Regions from separate parts of the Streptomyces sp. NPDC037273 genome, predicted to be linked through region 2. Evidence: riboswitches for the same ligand, from Rfam matches in the RefSeq annotation. Region 2 holds a riboswitch; the other holds the start of a gene.
What was found. A riboswitch is a leader RNA that binds a small molecule or an ion and turns the genes downstream of it on or off. The one in region 2 is predicted to bind glycine.

Region 1 (10,884 bases), on a different contig from region 2:
CACCCCGACCCCGAGCGGCCTTCACCGCCCGCACCACCCGCGTCACCCCGTACCCCAGCACCCAGGGCAGCACGGTGATCCCCAGGACGTACACACCGAAGTACCCGACGAGATCGTCGGTCCGTCTCGGCTCTCCCCAGGGGCGCAGCATGACGGCCGAGGACACCCCCACGGGTACGAGCGGCAGCAGCACGGACCACAACCGGGCCCGCCAGCCCGGCCGCAGGGCGCAGCAAACGCCCATGCCGCACATGATGAAAGGCCCGAACGGAACCCAGAGCATCACCGGGACGAACAGCAGCGCCCACCACTCGTCCGAATAACCGAACATCATCGAAGCCCCCCAGTGACCGTGCGCCGGAAGCCCGGCACAAGACCGTGGGCGTGGTCACGCCCCACCCGGAGGACGCCCGGCATCGAGGGTCCAGTTCTCGGCGATTGGCCTTGGTCCGGGGCTTCACGGCCCTTGTACGGTCGGTGGCATGCGCATCCGAATCGTCGACGCCTTCACCGACCGGCCGTTCGCCGGCAACCCCGCCGGGGTCCTGCTCCTCGACTCCTTCCCGGACGACGCCTGGCTCCAGAAGGTCGCCGCGGAGGTCAACCTCTCCGAGACGGCCTTCGCCCACCCGCTGCCGGCCGGCGGGGACGTGGACTGGGCCCTGCGCTGGTTCACGCCGACCACCGAGGTCGACATGTGCGGCCACGCCACGCTCGCCACCGCCCACGTCCTGAACGCCACCGGCAAGGCGGACGGCACCGTCCGTTTCGCGACCCGCTCCGGCGTCCTCGGCGCCACGGCCGAGGCGGACGGCACGATCACGATGGACTTCCCGACCTCGTCCCTGACCCCCGTACCCACCCCCGAAGGTCTGGCGAAGGCCCTGGGGGCCGAGATCGTGGCGGTCCACGACACCGCGGCCCACATCGGCGACCTGGTCGTCGAGCTGCGCGACGAGGCCACCGTCCGCTCCCTGACCCCGGACTTCGCGGCCCTGGTGACGCTCTCCTCGCGGGGCGTCATCGTGACCGCCGCCGCCGAACGCCCGGACAGCGGCTACGACTTCGTGTCCCGCGGCTTCTTCCCCGCCGTCGGCATCGACGAGGACCCGGTGACCGGAAGCGCCCACACGGCCCTCGCCCCGTACTGGTCGGCCCGGTTCGGCCGCGAGGACCTCACCGGCTTCCAGGGCGGCGCCCGCACCGGCCTCGTGCACACCCGTCTGCGCGGCGAGCGCACCCTGCTGACCGGCCGTGCCGTGACGGTCATCGACGGCGAACTGCACGCCTGACACCCGGGAACGGCGAAGGGCGTACGGACCCGGTCCGTACGCCCCACGTCTCTCTCCCCCCCCAGAACGGCCGAGGCACCTCAGCCGGTGGGCAGCCACCCCACCTTGCCGGCGAGAAGGCCGTACCCGACGAAGGCCACGATGTCGAGCAGCGCGTGCGCCACCACCAGCGGTCCGACCCGGCCCCAGCGGCGGTAGAGCAGGACGAAGACCACGCCCATCACCACGTTGCCGAGGAAGCCGCCGATCCCCTGGTAGAGGTGGTACGAGCCGCGCAGCACCGAACTCGCGACGAGGGCGGCCATCGGCGTCCACCCCAACTGGCCGAGCCTGCGCAGCAGGTAGCCGACGACGATGACCTCTTCCAGGACGGAGTTCTGCACCGCCGAGAGGATGAGGACCGGGTACTTCCACCACACCTCGGGCAGCGACTCCGGCACCACGGTGAGGTTGAAGCCGGACGCCCGCGCGGCCAGGTAGAAGGCGAGGCCCGCGCTCCCGATGCCCGCCGCGACGAGCGTCCCGCGCCCGAGGTCCGGCCAGGGGCGGGTCCGGTCGAAGCCGATGGCCCGGAGCCCGGCGCCTTCGCGCATGAGGAGGTGGGCCACGAGCAGGACCGGCACGAGGGCCGTGGCGATGCCGAAGAGCTGCCAGGACAGGTCGAGCCACGGCCGGCCGGGGGCGTACGAGCCGTTGAGGGTCGCCGCCTGCTCCTTCAGCGCGCCGGGCTTGGTGAGCGAGCCGATGAAGCTGATGAGCGACGACACCCCGCTCGCGCCGAGCGAGAGCGCCAGCACGATCAGGGTCTCGGAGCGCAGCACCTTGCGCGGCAGTCCGTCCGGGGGCAGGGAAGCGTCCCTCACGTATTGCTCCGACACCACACCTGTCTCCACTTCCCCGTCGCGGGCGCACGCCGATCCGTCGGCCTCGTCCGGACCGGTTGGCCCCGCCCGGACTCGACCACCTTGACATGATCACCCATGACCCGCCGGAGAGCAGGAGACCCACCGCCCGCCCGCCCCGGGGCGGGCAGCACCTCTCCTCGTCAGCCGATGCCCACCGGCCAGGTGTGCACCGGCTCCCCCTCCTGCATCAGCGTCCGGTACCGCCGGGTCGTCGCCGCGAGCGCCGCCTCCCGGTCGAGGCCCGATTCCAGGGCCTGATGGAAGGTGTCGGCCTGCCATGATGCGCCGTTCACCCGCCGCAGGCAGCGCTGTTCGATGATCCCGAGGTAGTGGTCGCGGTCGGCCGGCTCGATGTGCCAGGCGTCGAGACCCGCCGCCGCCAGCGGCAGCAGTTCGTCGAGGACGAGCCGTACGGCGGGGACGGTCGCGACGCCGCCCGCGCGGCCGGACCGGGGCCAGCGGAGCTCGGCCTCGATGCCGTGCCGGCAGGCCGCGTCGAAGTTGGCCTCGGCGTCCTCGAAGGTCATCCGCTTCCAGACCGGCCGTGGGTCGTCGGCGAGCGAGCGGACGAGGCCGTAGTAGAAGGCCGCGTTGGCGATCACGTCGGCGACGGTCGGGCCCGCGGGCAGGACGCGGTTCTCGACGCGCAGGTGCGGGACGCCGTCGACCCAGCCGTACACGGGGCGGTTCCAGCGGTAGATCGTGCCGTTGTGGAGGACGAGTTCCTGGAGGCGCGGCACTCCGCCCTCGTCGAGGACGAGGAGCGGGTCCTCCTCGTCGCAGATGGGCAGGAGCGAGGGGAAGTAGCGGACGTTCTCCTCGAAGAGGTCGTAGACGGAGTCCACCCAGCGCTCGCCGAACCAGGTGCGGGGCCGTACGCCCTGGGACTGCAGCTCGGGCGGCCTGGTGTCGGTGGCCTGGAGGAAGAGCGGCGGGCGGGACTCGCGCCACAGTTCGCGGCCGAAGACGAAGGGCGCGTTGGCGCCGAGCGCGATCTGGACGCCCGAGACCGCCTGGGCCGCGTTCCACACGGCGGCGAAGCGGGCGGGGGTGACCTGGAGGTGGAGCTGGACGGATGTGCAGGCCGCCTCGGGGACGATCGACTCCGAGGTGCAGAGCAGCCGTTCGACGCCGTGGATGTCGAGGGTGAAGTCCTCGCCTCGGGCGGCGAGGATCTGGTCGTTGAGGAGCGTGTAGCGGTCGGCGGACGACAGGTTCTCGTGGACGAGGTCGCTCTGCGCGAGGGTGGGCAGTATGCCGATCATGACGACGCTCGCGTCGAGTTCGGCGGCCTTCCGGTCGGCATATCCGAGCCCGGTGCCGATCTCTTCCGCGAGGCGGTCGAATACGCGCCCGCCGAGCTGGTGGGGGGCGATGTTCACTTCGAGGTTGAACATTCCGAGTTCGGTCTGGAAATCGGCGCTCGCGATCTTTTCGAGAACGGGCTGGTTCAGCATGCGGGGCAGCCCGTCGGCACCGGCGAGATTGAGTTCGATCTCCACGCCCATGAGATTGCGCGGCCGGTCGAACCTCTTCTCCGCCAGGAGCCTCGCGAGTCCCGCGAGACACTGCTGGAGCTTTCTCCGGTAGTGCTGCCGGTCGGACGGGCCGAACCCGTCGGCCACGACCTTCTCCCCCATCGAAGCGTCCCTCCCCGAGCGGGCGGCCGCGCATGGCGGCCGCGTGTCACGGACGATGATGCCCAACCCTCTGATCCACAACGCCTGCGGAAGTGAGCCGTCGGACGATAGTCTTGACGGAGAGCTCCACCGGCACATCCCGAAGGCACGGAACGGCCGACATATACCAATGTCCTATTGTCCGCGAAGCCGGGGTCGGAATTCAGCCGTCCGGCTCCACGGGATTTACGCAGGTGAGGGCGGCGCCTTCATCACGATTCCGCTTCAACTCCCCCCGAATACGGCTTGATGACGCCTTGTCAGGAATATCGGCGGCGTCTAGCGGAAACACTGTGTGAACACGTGTCGTATAAACTCCGCGGACGAGGCAGAGTGTTGGCGCCCGGCCATGGCCTCATGGCCCCTCTCTGGCCCCGCCGCCGACAGCGCCGTCGTACCTGCCCACGCGTCACCGTGTCTCCTGAGTGAGAGGCGACCCACCATGCTCCGACCCTCTCCGGCCCCCGCGCCGGCCCTCCGCAGTGTCCTCGCGGCCCTCGGCTCGCCGACCGCCGTCCGCGAGGCGCGAACGCCCGCCCTGCGGGCCGCACAGGGACCACTGAGCCCCGAACACCCGCTGCCGGTGCACGTCCTCGGCGTCGCCGGAGCACCGGGGATCGCGCCCCGCACCCGGCTCGCCGGCTGGCGCTTCCTCATCCGGCACGGGGACCGGGCGATCGCCGCCGCGGACACCATGCTCACACCGGACGGCTGGACGTTCTCGCACTTCTTCGAGGGACCGTACGTCACCGCGACCGAACGGGCCCTCCTCCAGGCCGAGGCGCTGCCCGTCCCGTACGAACCCCGGCTGCTCTCCGTACCGGAGCTCTACATGCTGACCCTCTGGCTGCACGCGGACCCGGAGCCCGAGGGCACCGCCGTCGCCCCGGCCGCCGCCGACCTGATGGTGCCGCTCGCCCCCGCGCCGCCCGGGATCGCGGCCCACCGGCCCTACCAGGTGGCCGACCTCCTGCCCGTCCTGAGTACGCGCCTCGCGCCGCCGCCCCTTCTGGGCTCGGCGGCGCCCGCCTGATCCACCGCACGCGCCGCACCGCCCCGTGACCCGGCCGGGTCACGGGGCGCACTGCTGTCCGAGCAACGCGCCCGAACGGACCTCCCGAACACCCCTCCCGTACGGACTAGCCCGCTCGGACCACCCCGAACCACCCGAAGAGACGGTGCAGTTGACCTGAACCGCCCCTGCGGGTGATGCGTCTTCCCCGGAGAGGACGAGCTGACGCGAAATACCTGCGGATGACCTTCCGTAGGGCAAGACTGGGATCGGAACCGAACCGACCGACGGGGGCGGCGATGAGCGCGAAGAGCCGCAGGACATCCACTACGACGCAGCGAAAGAACCCACCCATGTGCCAGCACCAGCCTGCCTGTCCGACCGCCGACTCCGCCGACAGGGAGGCGGCCCGACTGATGGCACACCACCCGGAGCAGGGCTGGAGCCTGCTGTGCAACGGCGTCCTGCTCTTCGAGGACACCGGTGAACTGCTGCCGGACGGGCAGATCATCGCCCCGCACCGGCCGCTCACCGCGGGCCAGGTGACGACCGCCGCCTGAGCGGGCGGCGCCACCGTTCGAGGGAAAGGCCTTCGAGGGAAAGACCGAGGGCCGGCCCGGAGGAGATCCTCCGAACCGGCCCTCGGCTCATGCTCAGTGGTCGTACTCGTCCATGGGCGGGCACGAGCAGACCAGGTTCCGGTCACCGAAGGCACCGTCGATGCGGCGCACCGGCGGCCAGTACTTGTCGGCGGCCGAGACGCCGGCCGGGAAGACCGCCTCGTCACGGGTGTACGGGTGGTTCCACTCGCCGCCCAGCGCGGCCGCGGTGTGCGGCGCGTTGTGCAGCGGGTTGTCGTCGCCGGGCCACACGCCCGAGGCGACCTTCTCGATCTCGGCGCGGATCGCGATCATCGTGTCGCAGAAGCGGTCGAGCTCGGTGAGGTCCTCGGACTCGGTCGGCTCGATCATCAGCGTGCCGGCCACCGGGAACGACATCGTCGGCGCGTGGAAGCCGTAGTCGATGAGGCGCTTGGCGATGTCGTCGACCGTCACGCCCGTCTCCTTCGAGAGCGGACGCAGGTCCACGATGCACTCGTGGGCGACCAGACCGGCCGGGCCGGTGTAGAGCACCGGGAAGTGCGGCTCCAGGCGCTTGGCGATGTAGTTCGCCGCGAGGACGGCGACCTGGGTGGCGCGCTTGAGGCCCTCGCCGCCCATCAGGCGGACGTACGACCACGAGATCGGCAGGATGCCCGCGGAGCCCCACGGGGCGGCCGAGATCGGGCCGACGCCGGTCTCCGGGCCCGCGGTGGGCTGGAGCGGGTGGTTCGGCAGGTACGGGGCGAGGTGGGCGCGGACGCCGACCGGGCCGACGCCGGGGCCACCGCCGCCGTGCGGGATGCAGAAGGTCTTGTGCAGGTTCAGGTGCGAGACGTCGCCGCCGAACTTGCCCGGCTTGGCCAGACCGACCAGCGCGTTGAGGTTGGCGCCGTCGACGTAGACCTGGCCGCCGGCCTCGTGGACCTCGGCGCAGATGTCGGCGACGTGCTCCTCGAAGACGCCGTGCGTCGACGGGTAGGTGATCATCAGCACCGACAGCTCGTCGCGGTACTGCTCGATCTTGGCGCGCAGGTCCGCGACGTCGACCTCGCCGTCGTCGGCGGTCTTGACGACGACGACCTTCATGCCGGCCATCACCGCGGAGGCGGCGTTGGTGCCGTGCGCGGAGGACGGGATGAGACAGACCGTGCGCTGCAGGTCGCCGTTGGCGCGGTGGTAGGCGCGGACGGCGAGCAGGCCGGCCAGCTCGCCCTGCGAACCGGCGTTGGGCTGGATCGACACCTTGTCGTAGCCGGTGACCTCGGCGAGGCGCTCCTCCAGCTCGGTGATGAGCGTGACGTAGCCCTGCGCCTGCTCGACCGGGGCGAACGGGTGGATCTGGCCGAACTCGGGCCAGGTCACCGGCTCCATCTCGGTCGTCGCGTTCAGCTTCATCGTGCAGGAGCCGAGCGGGATCATGCCGCGGTCCAGCGCGTAGTCGCGGTCCGCGAGCTTGCGCAGGTAGCGCAGCATCGAGGTCTCGGAGCGGTGCGCGTGGAAGACCGGGTGGGTCAGGTACGCGTCGGAGCGCAGCAGCCCGGCCGGCAGGGTGTCCTCGACGGAGAGGTCGAGGGCCTCGACGTCGGCGGTGACGCCGAAGGCGCCCCAGACCGTGGCGAGCTGCGCGCGGCCGGTGGTCTCGTCGCAGGAGATCGACACGTGGTCGGCGTCGACGCGGTGGAGGTTCACGCCGGCCTCGCGGGCGGCGGCCACGACCTGGTCGGCCTTGCCCGGGACGCGGGCGGTGACGGTGTCGAAGAAGGCGCCCTGGGTGAGCTCGACGCCGCCGGCGGTCAGACCCGCGGCGAGGATGGCGGCGTACCGGTGGGTGCGCTGCGCGATCTGCTTCAGGCCGTCCGGGCCGTGGTAGACCGCGTACATGCCGGCCATGACGGCGAGCAGCACCTGGGCGGTGCAGATGTTGCTGGTGGCCTTCTCGCGGCGGATGTGCTGCTCGCGGGTCTGCAGGGCCAGGCGGTAGGCGCGGTTGCCGTCGGCGTCGACGGACACGCCCACCAGGCGGCCGGGCAGGGAGCGGGCGTGCTTGTCCTGGACGGCCATGTAGCCGGCGTGCGGACCGCCGAAGCCCATCGGCACACCGAAGCGCTGGGTGGTGCCGACCGCGATGTCGGCGCCGAGCGCGCCGGGCGAGGTCAGCAGCGTCAGCGCGAGCAGGTCGGCGGCGACGGTGACGATCGCGCCGAGCTCGTGGGCGGCGTCGATCAGCGGCTTGATGTCGCGGACGGCGCCGGAGGCACCGGGGTACTGGAGCAGCACGCCGAAGACACCGCGCTCGGCGACCTCGGCGGGGATGCCCTCGCTCAGGTCGGCGACGACGACCTCGACACCGGTCGGCTCGGCGCGGGTCTCGATGACGGCGATCGTCTGCGGCAGGGCGTCGGCGTCGATGAGGAAGACGCCGTTCTTGACCTTGCCGACACGGCGGGACAGCGCCATGGCCTCGGCGGCGGCGGTGCCCTCGTCCAGGAGGGAGGCGCCCGAGGTGGGCAGACCGGTCAGGTCGGCGACCATGGTCTGGAAGTTCAGCAGGGCTTCGAGGCGGCCCTGGGAGATCTCCGGCTGGTAGGGCGTGTACGCCGTGTACCAGGCCGGGTTCTCCATGACGTTGCGCAGGATGACCGGCGGCGTGAAGGTGCCGTAGTAGCCGAGTCCGATCATCGGGGCCAGGACCTGGTTGCGGTCGGCGAGCGTACGCAGCTCGGCGAGGACCTCTGCCTCGGTGCGCGCGGCCGGCAGGCCCAGCGCCTCGGCGTTCTTGATCACGTCCGGCACCGCGGCGGCGGTGAGCTCGTCGAGCGAGCCGTAACCGACCTGGGCGAGCATCTTGGCCCGCGCCTCGGCGTCGGGTCCGATGTGCCGCTGCTCGAACGGGATGCCCTGCTCGAGCTCGGAGAGCGGAATGCGGTTGGCGGTCATGTACGGAGGCCTCCTGGTCGTCACGACCTGCGAGGGGCACCACGGCGCGGGTACCCGGACGGCCTCCCCCTCTGTCATCTCAACCTGAGAGTTTCACCGGCACGCCTCGCGGCACGCCGGCTTTCACCGTCGGTGAGAGCGAGTGCCGTCGGACACCGCTCTGCTTTCCAGAGTGACCTCGTCCGCGCGGTACAGGGGCCTGAGAGATTCCGGGGAGGATTTGCTCCTTCGGCGCCCACCGGAAGGTTTCTCCGGGGGACTCTCCCGCACAGGGTCGACAGCCACAGCCAGCCTACCAGCGCGGTTGTCCCTCCCATCGCTCAAGTGGCCGACATCCCAGTTGTGCACTTTGGTAGGGGTGTAGAGCAGTTGCGACCAGTTGGAGGGACCGTGCAGACCGACATCGATCCGCGCAGCCTGATCGGCCGCAAGGCGTTCGACCGCAACGGACACAAGATAGGCACCGTGGACGAGGTGTACCTCGACGACGCGACCGGCATCCCCGAATGGGCCGCCGTCCGCACCGGCCTCTTCAGCCGGGACGCCTTCGTCCCCCTGGAACCCAGCGATCTCCTCGCGGACGGCCTCCACATCCCCTTCGAACGGGCGCTCATCAAGGACGCCCCCGACTTCGGCGTCGGCCGCCACCTCTCCCCCGAGCAGGAGCTCCAGCTCTACCGCCACTACAGCCTCACCCTCCCCCCGCCCCCCAGCGACTACCCCGACACCGACTTCGGGCGCCTCGCCGGCCCCTGACCCCCGGCGCCCCGCCCCGGCCGACCTCCGCGGGGCGCACCCCCACCCACCCGCACGACCGCCGGCCGGCGCGGGTGGGGCACAGTCGCGGCCGTCTCACCCCACCAGGGGCAACGGCTCCCCCTCCACCAGCTCCGGATCGTCCACCGCGAAGGTCCGGACCCGCCCCGGTACGGCCGACCTCGGCTCCTCGAACCGCACGGTGACCCGCCCGAGCCCGCTGCCTTGCACCCACCCGGCCCCGTACACCGCATGCCGCACATCACGCCCGGGCGCCCAGTGCCGCTCCACGGGCCCGGCAGCCTCTCCCGCCACTCCTGCCCCCTCCGCGTCCTCCAGGCCGCCCACGGGGCCCTCAACGGCCGCGGCGGCGCCTTCCGCACCTTCCCCCACCCCCGCTTCCGCACCTGGACCCTGACCCGGACCCGCGCCCGCCTCCGCACTCGCACTCGCACTCGCACTCGCCTGCGCGAACAGGTCCTCCTGCGTGTAGTCCGCGAGCCCGCTCACCCCGACCCCCAGGAGCCGTACGCCCCCGGTGGTGTCCACGGCCTCGAGGAGCCGCCCCACGGCCTCCCTGACCACCGTGGGATCGTCCGTCGGCCCCCGCAGCGTCTCGGACCGCGTCAGCGTCGAGAAGTCGTACCGCCGCACCTTCAGGACGATGGTCCGCCCCGAGTGCCCCGAGGCCCTCAGCCGCCCCACACACCGGTCGGCGAGCCGGTCCGCCTCGCCCCTGATCCGCACCCGGTCGTGCAGGTCCACGTCGAAGGTGTCCTCGACCGACACGGACTTCGCGTCCCGCTCGGCGACCACCGGCCGGTCGTCGTACCCCCGGGCCATCCGGTACAGCGAGGTCCCGTGCGCCCGCCCCAGGAGCCGTACGAGCTCGTCCTCGCCCGCCTCCGCGAGGTCGGACACGGTGGTCATGCCGGCCCTCCGCAGGTGCTCCCCGGTGGCGGGCCCGACCCCGGGAAGAATCCGCACGGACCTGGGCCCGAGCAGCTCCCGCTCGGTGCCCGGCTCGATGAGCACGAGACCGTTCGGCTTCGCCTCCTCGGAGGCGATCTTCGCGATCATCTTCGACCCCGCGAGCCCCACGGACCCCGTCAGCCCCGTCGTCGCCAGGATGTCGGCCCGCAGCCGCTCCCCCACGGCCCGCGCGCTCGCGCTGTCGTCGGCCACACCCCCGGCCTCCAGATCGACGAAGGCCTCGTCCAGGCTGAGCGGCTCCACGAGCGGCGAGAGTCTGCCGAGCAGCTCCATCACCTGCTCGCTGATCGACCGGTAGAAGGCGAACCGCGGCACGAGATAGGCGGCGTTCGGCGCCAGTCTGCGCGCCTGCCCCATCGGCATCGCCGAATGCACCCCGAACCGCCGCGCCTCGTACGAGGCCGTCGCGACCACACCCCGCGGCCCCAGACCGCCGACCACCACCGGCTTTCCGCGCAGGCTCGGCTTCGCCGCCTGCTCGGCGGCGGCGAAGAACGCATCCATGTCGAGATGCAGGATCGTCGGCGCGGCTCTCACGGTTCCGATGCTGCCCTACGCCACTGACAACGGCCCCGCACACGATCGGCGGGGCCGCTGAAGTTCCGGCTTCGTACGAATCGATCCGCGGGGCCGCGAAAGGGGCCGGCTCAGACGGCCTTGTCGCGCCGGCGCCTGGCCAGCTCGTCACCCGGGTTGTGTCCGACCAGC
Region 2 (10,884 bases):
TTGGGCAGCAGCTCACGGCGCAGGATGTAGAGGCGGCCGGCGCCCAGGCTCTGGGCGGCCTCGACGTACTCGCGGTTGCGCAGCGAGAGGGTCTGGCCGCGGACGATGCGTCCCACGTACGGCCAGCCGAAGAAGCCGATGACGAGCACCAGGGCGGCGATGCGGACGCCCGAGCCGTCGAGTCCGAGGAGCTTGTTCGGGAGGACGGAGACCAGGGCGATCGTGAAGAGCAGCTGCGGGAAGGCGAGCATGACGTCCATGACCCGGCTGAGGGCCGCGTCGATCCAGCCGCCGAAGTAGCCGGCGATGATGCCGAGGACGGTGCCGAGGGCGACCGCGAAGACCGCCGCGAGGAAGGCGACGAGCAGCGAGATCCGGGCTCCGTAGACGATCCGGCTGAAGACGTCGCGGCCGTTGACGGGCTCGACGCCGAAGAGGAAGTCGGAGCTCACCCCGCCCCAGGAGCCGATCGGGGTGCCGAACAGCGGGTCGATCTGGTCCTCGTGGAACTCGTCCGGCGGGTGGCCGAGGAGGCCGACGATGACCGGCGCGAAGATCGCGACCAGGACGAGGAAGAGGACGACGAACGCGCCGGCGAGGGCGAGCTTGTCGCGCTTGAGGCGCGTCCAGGCGATCTTCCAGGGCGAGCGGCCCTCGATCGCCTTGGCGGCCGTGCCGGGGCCGTCCGGGGTGCCGGAAGCGTCGGGCGCACCGTCGACGGTGGCGGTCGCCTCGCCCGCACTCGTCTCGTGCAGTGGTGCCGTCATCGTGGTGAGGACCCCTCTCGGCCGCCGGTAGCCGGCCCTTGCCCGCCGCGGGTAGCGGCTCGGTGGAACAACCTGCTGGGCATAGGGCTCGAAAAGGAGCCGAACGCCCGGTGTTCCGGGGAGTCTTCAATGCGTTCGTGATCACCCGCCAGCCCTGACGAGGAATGTTTGCTCAAACGTGATGCGGTGCTGCGACTTCCGTTATCCGGACGTCGTGATCACCTGAGCGGACCAACTCGGGTCCTCTTCCCCACAATCGGGCATGTCGCCCAACAGGGCGTTTGAGCTCCTCAATTGGGGCGAACGAAGGCCTCCGGAGAGGCCCCGCGGGGCTGTCGGTACGGACGGGGAGGAAGGCGACGTCTCAGTATCCGGACGGCGCCGGCGGCGGGTAGCCGTACCCCGGAGCGGGCGCGGAACCGCGGCCGACGTGCGCCTCGCGGTCGTAGAAGGGGCGCGCGTTCGCCCGCAGCCAGAGCGCCACCGGGTCGTAGGAGTCGGAGAGGGCGACCGTGGAGACGGGCAGCCCGTCGGGTACGGAGCCGATGGACTGGCGCATCATCGCGCGGACCGTGTCGACGGCCGCCGGGGAGGTGTCGTACAGGTCGAGACCGATGGCGAGGTACGGGGAGCCGAGCGCGGGCTGCACCCAGCCGCGGCGCAGCGCGCGGACGGCCGGGGTGCGGTGGGCGTTCTGCGTGAGCAGGGCGTAGAACTGCGGGATCTCCACGGCGGGCTCGGAGACGCGGAGCGGTCCCGCGGGCATCCGGTCGAGACCGGTGGCGATCCGGCGCAGGTCGGCCCAGGGGATGCCGACGCCGCCGCCGGGGGCGTGCGGGTTCAGCCAGACGCCCCAGCGGTCGGGGTAGAGGGCCCGGGCGATCTCGCGGCCGGTGACGAGCTCGTGGGCGCGGTTCCAGCCGGAGGCGGCGAGCTCCTGGGGGGAGGTGACGCAGGGGGCGTAGCCGAAGCCGTCGACCTCCATGTTCCCGTACTGGGCCTCGGGGGAGCCGGGCGCGCCGTGCCAGAGCAGCATCCAGAGTTCGCCGTCGGCGAGGGCGTGCAGCAGCTGCTCGTACGCGTCGTAGCGTCCGGGTGCCACCTCGCGCAGCATGCGCTCGACTGGTCCGGCCGCAGCGGTGCCTGACGCGCTCACGCTCACCATGGGTCCCCGCCCCTCTTCCGTCCACCATGTTCCGCGCGGCTCGCGTGCCGCTGCCGAGTCGGTTCGGCTCACCGGTCAGTTCAGCTTAAACAGGAGGTCGCTCACACGGCGGCGCGCTGGTAGAACGGGCGCACCCGCTCCAGCAGCCAGTCGCCGACCGGGTCCTGCGCCATGTCGAGCAGGATGAGGTTGACCGGCCAGGCGACCTCGACCCGGCCGAGGGCGCGGCCGAGGGCGTCCAGGGGCGCGTTGCGGTCGGCGCCCTCCCAGTGGGCGAGCTGGACGCCGATGAAGAGGGCCGGTTCGGTGCCCTCGACGCTGGCGAGCGCCCGCCGGGCGCTGGTGACGACGCCGGTGGCCTCGAATTCGGCGGAGGCGGCGGCGAGGAAGTCGACGGGGTCGTCCTGCCAGTCCGGCTCGAAGAGCCGGACGCGGCCGCCGGTGGCGGGGCCGTCGAGCGGGGTGCGGCCGCTGCGGCAGAGTTCGGCGACGGCGGGCGGGGGCAGCGGGACTCCGGCGGTGCCCCCGGGGTTCACGGCGATGCCGAGCTGCGGGGGCAGGCCGCGGGCGAAGTCGCGGGCGGGGGCGACGGCGAAGGACATGTGCTCGCCGACGCAGGCGAGGAACTGCTGCTCGGAGCTGAAGACGGGGACGTAGGCGGCGCCCTCGATCTCCATGGTGGCGAGGTCGAGGCCGGGGCTGTCGGGGCCGCCGCCGTTCGGCAGGGGCACCCAGACCTGGCTGCGGCCCAGCACCTCGACGAGCCGGCCGCCCGCCGCGGGGTTGCCGAGTGAGGCGGCTAGGACCTCTTCGAGCTCATTGCCCGGCCACGTCACGTCCACGGTCGCGTTTCCCCTTCTCGCACGGCCTGCCGCACCGGCCGCCGGGCAGCACCCTAACGCCGCCCCGGGGCCGCCGTGGCCAAAAGGGAAGGGTACGGGGTCCCCCGGGGCGGCGGGACGGGCCGGAGCGGCGCTACGCGGCCTCGCGGAAGGCGATGCGGCGGAGGGTGTCGGCGGCGGCGCGGTCGAGGAGGGTGACGGAGGAGCAGCCGGGCGGGAGGCTGCCTCCCTCGGCGGCCTTGAGGAGCCGGCCGACGGCTCTGCGGTGCCGCGCGAAGGCGTAGGCGGAGACGCCCCGGCCGCGGGCGTCCTGGCCCGCCCTCGCGGTGTCGGGGGTGACGTCGAGGAGGACCAGGTGCAGGGCGCCGCCACGGCGGCGGGCCTCGCGGGCGAGCCAGCCGCGCACCCAGGACTGGGTGCCGCAGTCGTGGACGATCACGCTGATGCCGGAGCGCAGGGCGCGGCGGAGCCCGGCGTAGTGCGCGAGGCGGACGAGGGGGCGGTAGACGGCGTACGGCAGGAGGCGGGGCATGCGGGCCTCCCAGCGCTCGCGGGCGTCCTGGGAGTCGATACCGCGGCCTTCGGCGGCGCGCCTCATGAGGGTGGACTTGCCGCTGCCGGGGAGTCCGGAGACGACGACGAGGTCGCCCGCGGCGAAGAGGAGGGCGCGCGGGCCGTGGCCGCCGCGCTCGCGGAGGTCGCGCAGGAGCCGGCCGCGACGGCGGGTCCTGGCGCGGGCCCGCTGGGCCGGTATCCCGGTGCCGGTGGCGTACGCGCCGGTGTGCTCGATCCTCATCGCGCTCCCCCTGTCGGGTCTCAGGAGACCTGAGGAGACCCTTGCCCACGAAGTGTAAAGAAACGGTAATGAGACACAAGCGATTTGCCCCGCCGACACCGCATGCAATGATGTGCGCGCCAGGCGCGCACAGTCGCCACACAATCGCATACCGGCCGCTCGAATCCGCGCGGGAGAGTTCCGGACCGCCTTCGGCGCCCGGACGCCGAAGGAGCAAGACCCTCCCTTGAATCTCTCAGGCCCCGTACCGCGCGGATGAGGCAGATCTGAAAAGCGGGACACCTGCCGTGTCCCCACCCAAGGTGCAAGCCGAACTCACGTCGCCGATCCCTCGGTGACGAGATGCTCTCGGTGAACCTCTCAGGTTCCATGACAGATGGGGAGGACGTCCTCGCCCGTCATGTGTTTTCGTCACCGATCACGCCCTTGGGACCCGGGAGCCACCCCATGAGCACTGCCCCCCGTCTGACCGCCCTCGATGCCCTGCATCGTTCGCTGGGCGCGACCATGACCGACTTCGCGGGCTGGGACATGCCGCTGCGGTACACGAGCGAGCGCGACGAGCACAACGCCGTCCGCACGAAGGCCGGCCTCTTCGACCTCTCCCACATGGGCGAGATCACGGTCACCGGCCCGCAGGCCGTGGACCTCCTGGACTACGCCCTGGTCGGCAACATCTCCACCGTGGGCAACGGCCGCGCCCGCTACACGATGATCTGCCAGGAGGACGGCGGCATCCTCGACGACCTGATCGTCTACCGCCTGGGCGAGACCGAGTACATGGTCGTCGCCAACGCCTCCAACGCCCAGATCGTCCTGGACGCCCTCGTCGCCCGCTCCGAGGGCTTCGACGCCGAGGTGCGCGACGACCGCGACGCGTACGCGCTGATCGCCGTCCAGGGCCCGGAGTCCCCCGGCATCCTGAAGTCGATCACCGACGCCGACCTGGACGGCCTGAAGTACTACGCCGGTCTGCCGGGCACGGTCGCGGGCGTGCCCGCGCTGATCGCCCGTACCGGCTACACCGGCGAGGACGGTTTCGAGCTGTTCCTGAAGCCCGAGCACGCGGAGGGCGTCTGGAAGGCGCTGACCGAGGCGGGCGCGGGCGTCGGCCTGATCCCCTGCGGCCTGTCCTGCCGTGACACGCTCCGCCTGGAGGCGGGCATGCCGCTGTACGGCCACGAGCTGACCACCGCCCTCACCCCGTTCGACGCGGGCCTCGGCCGGGTCGTGAAGTTCGAGAAGCCCGGCGACTTCGTCGGCCGCAAGGCCCTGGAGGCCGCCGCCGAGCGTGCCGAGACCTCTCCGCCGCGCAAGCTGGTCGGCCTGATCGCCGAGGGCCGCCGTGTCCCGCGCGCGGGCTTCCAGGTCGTCGCCGGCGGCGAGGTCGTGGGCGAGATCACCTCGGGCGCGCCGTCCCCGACGCTCGGCAAGCCGATCGCCATCGCGTACGTCGACGCGGCGCACGCGGCTCCCGGCACGCCGGGTGTAGGTGTGGACATCCGCGGCACCCACGAGCCCTACGAGGTCGTGGCACTGCCGTTCTACAAGCGCCAGAAGTGACGCATTCGTCTCACCCGGCGTCTCACCCCGCAAGACCCACGTACACCAGTACTCCCCCGATCCAGGAGAATCAGGCCATGAGCAACCCCCAGCAGCTTCGCTACAGCAAGGAGCACGAGTGGCTGACGGACGCCGTTGACGGCGTCGCCACCGTCGGCATCACCGAGCACGCGGCGAACGCGCTCGGCGACATCGTGTACGTCCAGCTTCCCGAGGTCGGCGCCACCGTGACCGCGGGCGAGGACTGTGGCGAGCTGGAGTCGACCAAGTCCGTCAGCGAGCTGTACTCCCCGGTGACCGGCGAGGTCGTCGAGACGAACCAGGACGTCGTCGACGACCCGGCGCTGGTGAACACCGCCCCGTTCGAGGGCGGCTGGCTGTTCAAGGTGCGCCTCGCGGACGAGCCGAAGGACCTGCTCTCCGCCGACGAGTACACCGCCTTCACCGCCGGCTAACCGAGACCCCCTAGGGATCGATTCATGTCGCTTCTGAACACTCCCCTCCACGAGCTCGACCCCGACGTCGCCGCCGCCGTCGACGCCGAGCTCCTGCGCCAGCAGTCCACCCTCGAGATGATCGCCTCGGAGAACTTCGCTCCGGTCGCGGTCATGGAGGCCCAGGGCTCCGTCCTCACCAACAAGTACGCCGAGGGCTACCCGGGCCGCCGCTACTACGGCGGCTGCGAGCACGTCGACGTGGCCGAGCAGATCGCGATCGACCGGATCAAGGACCTGTTCGGCGCCGAGTACGCCAACGTCCAGCCGCACTCCGGCGCCTCCGCGAACCAGGCCGCCCTCTTCGCGATCGCCCAGCCGGGCGACACGATCCTGGGCCTGGACCTGGCGCACGGCGGTCACCTGACCCACGGCATGCGCCTGAACTTCTCGGGCAAGCAGTTCAACGTGGTCGCGTACCACGTGGACGAGGCCGGCCTGGTCGACATGGCCGAGGTCGAGCGCCTCGCCAAGGAGCACCGCCCGAAGGTCATCATCGCGGGCTGGTCCGCCTACCCGCGCCAGCTGGACTTCGCGGAGTTCCGCCGGATCGCCGACGAGGTCGAGGCGTACCTGTGGGTCGACATGGCCCACTTCGCCGGCCTGGTCGCGGCGGGTCTGCACCCGAACCCGGTCGAGTACGCGGACGTGGTGACCTCCACCACGCACAAGACGCTCGGCGGCCCGCGCGGCGGCATCATCCTCGCGAAGAAGGAATTCGCGAAGAAGCTGAACTCCTCGGTCTTCCCCGGCTTCCAGGGCGGCCCGCTGGAGCACGTGATCGCGGCCAAGGCCGTCTCCTTCAAGGTCGCGGCCTCGGAGGAGTTCAAGGAGCGCCAGCAGCGCACCCTGGACGGCGCCCGCGCGCTGGCCGAGCGCCTGGTCCAGGACGACGTCACCGCCCACGGCGTCTCGGTCCTGTCCGGCGGCACGGACGTGCACCTGGTCCTGGTGGACCTGCGGAACTCCGAGCTGGACGGCCAGCAGGCCGAGGACCGTCTCCACGAGGTCGGCATCACGGTCAACCGGAACGCCGTTCCGAACGACCCGCGCCCGCCGATGGTCACCTCGGGTCTGCGCATCGGTACGCCGGCGCTCGCCACCCGCGGTTTCCAGGCGGAGGACTTCGCCGAGGTCGCCGACGTGATCGCGGAGACCCTGAAGCCGGGCTTCGACGCCGAGAAGGCCGAGGCGCTCAAGGCCCGCGTGACCGCGCTGGCGGACAAGCACCCGCTGTACCCCGGCCTGAAGTAATTTCGTACCCTTTTGTTCGTACGAAAGCTCCGGGGCACCGCGCACACTGGACAGTGAGCGCGGTGCCCCTGCTCATGCTCAGCCCCCTCCCCACGCTTTTCTGCTCCACCCCGGCAGACAACGGCGTCTAGCCCCCACAAGGAGTCCTTCCGTGGCCATCTCGGTCTTCGACCTGTTCTCGATCGGCATCGGTCCGTCGAGCTCCCACACGGTGGGCCCCATGCGCGCGGCCCGGATGTTCGCCCGCCGGCTGAAGAACGAGGGCCTGCTGGCCCACACGGCGGCGATACGAGCGGAGCTGTACGGCTCGCTCGGCGCGACCGGCCACGGCCACGGCACCCCGAAGGCGGTGCTCCTGGGCCTGGAGGGCAACTCGCCGCGCACCGTGGACGTGGAGAGCGCCGACGAGGAGTTCGAGCGGATCAAGGCGAGCGGGAAGATCAACTTGCTCGGCGCGCACGAGATCCCGTTCTCCTTCGACGACGACCTGATCCTGCACCGGCGCAAGGCGCTCCCGTACCACGCCAACGGCATGACGGTCTTCGCGTACGACGCGGAGGGCGCGCTCGTCCTGGAGAAGACGTACTACTCGGTCGGCGGCGGCTTCGTCGTGGACGAGGACGCCGTGGCCGGCGAGAACCCGATCGTGCCGGACGACACGGTCCTGAAGTACCCCTTCCGCACCGGTGACGAGCTGCTGCGGCTGGCGAAGGAGACCGGTCTGTCGATCTCCTCGATGATGCTGGAGAACGAGAAGGCCTGGCGCACCGAGGAGGAGATCCGCGCCGGTCTCCTGGAGATCTGGCGGGTCATGCAGGCCTGCGTCTCGCGCGGCATGTCCCGCGAGGGCATCCTGCCGGGCGGTCTGAAGGTCCGCCGCCGCGCGGCGACCTCGGCCCGCAAGCTGCGCTCCGAGGGCGACCCGGCGGCGCACGCGATGGAGTGGATCACCCTCTACGCGATGGCCGTGAACGAGGAGAACGCGGCGGGCGGCCGGGTGGTCACCGCCCCGACCAACGGCGCGGCCGGCATCATCCCGGCGGTCCTTCACTACTACATGAACTTCGTGCCGGGCGCCGACGAGGACGGCATCGTCCGCTTCCTGCTCGCGGCCGGCGCGGTCGGCATGCTGTTCAAGGAGAACGCCTCGATCTCCGGCGCCGAGGTCGGCTGCCAGGGCGAGGTCGGCTCGGCCTGCTCGATGGCGGCCGGCGCGCTCGCCGAGGTCCTCGGCGGCACCCCGGAGCAGGTGGAGAACGCGGCCGAGATCGGCATGGAGCACAACCTGGGCCTGACCTGCGACCCGGTCGGCGGCCTGGTCCAGATCCCGTGCATCGAGCGGAACGGCATGGCGGCGGTCAAGGCCGTCACGGCGGCGAAGATGTCGATGCGCGGCGACGGCAGCCACCTGGTCTCCCTCGACAAGGTCATCAAGACCATGAAGGAGACCGGCGCGGACATGAGCGTGAAGTACAAGGAGACCGCGCGCGGCGGTCTCGCGGTGAACATCATCGAGTGCTGAACCGTTCACGCGCACGGCCGGCCGGCCCCGGGATTCCCGGGGCCGGCCGTTCGTGTGTCAGGCGCGGACCCAGAGGACGATCACGTCCGGGCGGGTGGAGCTGAGGGGCTCGCAGAAGAAGATCGGGCCCCAGATCTGGTATCCGGCCTTGCCCGCGGCCTGGCACTCGGCGTACGAGGCGTGGTGGCTGCGCGGGTACCAGCCCGCGCCCGGGTTGGCCGAGGCGGAGCCGGCGGCGCCGAGCGCGAGGGCTCCGGCGGTGACGGCGGTGGCGAGTGCGGCTGCTGTGCGGCGGTACATGGCATTGCCTCCTGAAAACGCCGGGATGCCCCGGCGGAGTACGTGACGATGCGATGTGGTGCGTTACGTGCCGGCTGCGCAGCCGGGGACGAACGTACCGTCACGGACATGGCCGCACAATAGGTCTAGGCCAATGCGTCAGGTCGGTTCGCCCGACCGCTCGTCGGACCGTTCGCTCAGTGCGTCAGGCCGTGCGGATCGGGCACCACGGTGAGCAGCGCCGACACGACCACGATCGCCACCAGGACGGAGACCTCGACCCGGGCCGGCGCCTGGGCGTTCCCGCCGGAGAGCAGGCGGCCGCGGGCCGCCAGCGCGAGCAGGCTCGCGCCGCCGAAGAGCGCCAGCTTCACCAGGAGGAGCCGGCCGTAGGCGGTGGTGAGGACGGCGTCGAGCGGCAGCCTGCGGAGCGTGGAGGCGGTGCCGGTGACGACGAGCGCGGCGTACACCCAGGCGGCCATCCGGGCGTATCGGAGCAGGACGTCCCGGCCGCCGCCGCGCAGCCGCATGGTGCGGAGCACGTACAGGAGGGTGCCGACCCAGAGCGAGGCAGCGGTGAGGTGGACGACGGTCAGACCGGTCCCCAGGGCCTGCTGGTGCGCCTCCGGGTGGGCGCGCATCGCCTCGGCGCCGATGGCGACGGCGAGCGGCAGGACGGCGAGGCCGGGGCGCCGGGAGGCGGCGCAGAGGGCGGCGAGGACGAAGGCGTTGGCCGTGACGAGCAGCAGGCGGCCCTCGCGCAGTCCGTAGACGACGGCGGGACTGAGGCCGCTGACGGCCGTGAAGAGGAGCAGGAGCCCGGCGGAGGCGGCCGCGGCGAGCAGCGCGGCGGGCACGGAGCGGCTCCGGGGCAGCGGGCCGTCGCGGGCTATCCGGCCTCCGGCCAGTTCGCCCAGGTGCACGGCGAGGCCGGTGAGGACGAGGAGCCGCAGCAGCGAGGTGGTGCCGGCCGCGGGTATCCGCAGTTCGCCGGTGCCCGTCTGGGCGAGTCCGGCGCCGAGCAGGGCGACGGCGAGGACGGCGCTCGCGGCGACGACCGCCACCGTCAGACGGCTCGGGGTACCGAAAGGTCCGGGAAGCGTCACCGGTCGATCGTCACCGAGCCCCGGGCGGGCGGCAACTCAGCGTTGCCTCGCCCGCCCGGGCGGGCGGGTCAGGCCTTGCTGTAGTGCGCCCAGAACTCGTCCCAGGAAAGGACGCCGTCGCCGTTGTCGTCGCGCTGCTTGATGAGCACCTCGGCGACCGTCTCCGTGACGTTGAAGTCGCCGTGCTTCGCCATGAGGCTCTTGTACTCCGCGGCGGTGATGAAGCCGTCGCCGTCCGCGTCGAACTGGTTGAATGCCGTACGTGCCGACTCGATGTCCGCCACTGCTTCCGCCCCTTCTCGGTGCTTATCTGACGGGGGTCAGATTAGCTGGCCCGCCCCTGCCGGATGATGGGGGTATGAACGAACTGGCACGGATCCTGGCGGACGCGGCGCGCGGGACCTTCCCGCCCCCGGACGGCTCGACGACGGTGGTGCCGCAGCCCAGCCCGCGGGACGCCGGAGTGCTGGCCTTCACCGCCCATTCGGTGATCTTCACGGACGCCGACCCGGCATGGGTACGGGCCGAGCTCGCGGCCACGTCGAGCGACCCGCTCGCGGCCAGCATGAACCCCGGCTTCCTGGTCGCCCTGATGGCCCGCACCGGCCTGCACATGAACACCATCGACCTGCTCACCGTCGCCGACCGCCTGCCCGGCGCTCCCCCGCTGGAGCTGCGGGAGATCGAGGACCCGGCGCACCCCCGGGTGGCGCGGGCCCTGAAGTTCCGCGACGACGTCCAGGTCTGGGCGGCCGACGGCGGCGTCCTGATCCTCGGCCGGGGCGTCGCGGGCCGCTGGGAGGCGGCGATCGAGGTGGACGAGGAGGTGCGCCACCGGGGCCTGGGCCGGGCCCTGGCGACGGCGGCGCGCCACCTCACGCCCGGCGAGGTGGTGTGGGCCCAGCAGTCCCCGGGCAACGCCCGGAGCGTCCGGACCTTCCAGGCGGCGGGCTACCGCCCGGTGGCGTCGGAGGCGCTGCTGGTCGCCGGCTGAGGCTCATCTGAAGATGCCGGTGTGCCCGAGCGAGTAGCGGCCGGGCTGCGGGTAGACGGCGAGGCCGTGCGGGCCGCCGCCGACCGGGATGCGGGCCAGCTG

Region 1: it holds a riboswitch for glycine, as region 2 does, so the genes downstream of both, gcvP (aminomethyl-transferring glycine dehydrogenase) here and gcvT (glycine cleavage system aminomethyltransferase GcvT) in region 2, are expected to answer to the same signal.

The regions. Positions count from the first base shown of each region.
Region 1 is NZ_JBVJVO010000020.1:8,823-19,706, reverse strand. Features, by position in the region: gene ACZ7G1_RS34835 (PhzF family phenazine biosynthesis protein) at 483-1,292, shown strand; gene ACZ7G1_RS34830 (CPBP family intramembrane glutamic endopeptidase) at 1,373-2,155, opposite strand; gene ACZ7G1_RS34825 (glutamate-cysteine ligase family protein) at 2,338-3,837, opposite strand; gene ACZ7G1_RS34820 (hypothetical protein) at 4,319-4,909, shown strand; gene ACZ7G1_RS34815 (DUF5999 family protein) at 5,242-5,448, shown strand; gene gcvP (aminomethyl-transferring glycine dehydrogenase) at 5,542-8,427, opposite strand; glycine riboswitch at 8,605-8,704, opposite strand; gene ACZ7G1_RS34805 (PRC-barrel domain-containing protein) at 8,818-9,183, shown strand; gene ACZ7G1_RS34800 (DNA polymerase IV) at 9,280-10,713, opposite strand; gene ACZ7G1_RS34795 (MerR family transcriptional regulator) at 10,824-10,884, opposite strand, start outside.
Region 2 is NZ_JBVJVO010000003.1:503,578-514,461, reverse strand. Features, by position in the region: gene ACZ7G1_RS11615 (ABC transporter permease) at 1-767, opposite strand, end outside; gene ACZ7G1_RS11610 (enhanced serine sensitivity protein SseB C-terminal domain-containing protein) at 1,132-1,923, opposite strand; gene ACZ7G1_RS11605 (enhanced serine sensitivity protein SseB) at 2,034-2,774, opposite strand; gene ACZ7G1_RS11600 (AAA family ATPase) at 2,908-3,570, opposite strand; glycine riboswitch at 3,731-3,830, shown strand; glycine riboswitch at 3,831-3,956, shown strand; gene gcvT (glycine cleavage system aminomethyltransferase GcvT) at 4,018-5,133, shown strand; gene gcvH (glycine cleavage system protein GcvH) at 5,211-5,588, shown strand; gene glyA (serine hydroxymethyltransferase) at 5,613-6,881, shown strand; gene ACZ7G1_RS11580 (L-serine ammonia-lyase) at 7,033-8,403, shown strand; gene ACZ7G1_RS11575 (hypothetical protein) at 8,461-8,703, opposite strand; gene ACZ7G1_RS11570 (CopD family protein) at 8,880-9,788, opposite strand; gene ACZ7G1_RS11565 (EF-hand domain-containing protein) at 9,857-10,072, opposite strand; gene ACZ7G1_RS11560 (GNAT family protein) at 10,147-10,782, shown strand; gene ACZ7G1_RS11555 (YncE family protein) at 10,786-10,884, opposite strand, start outside.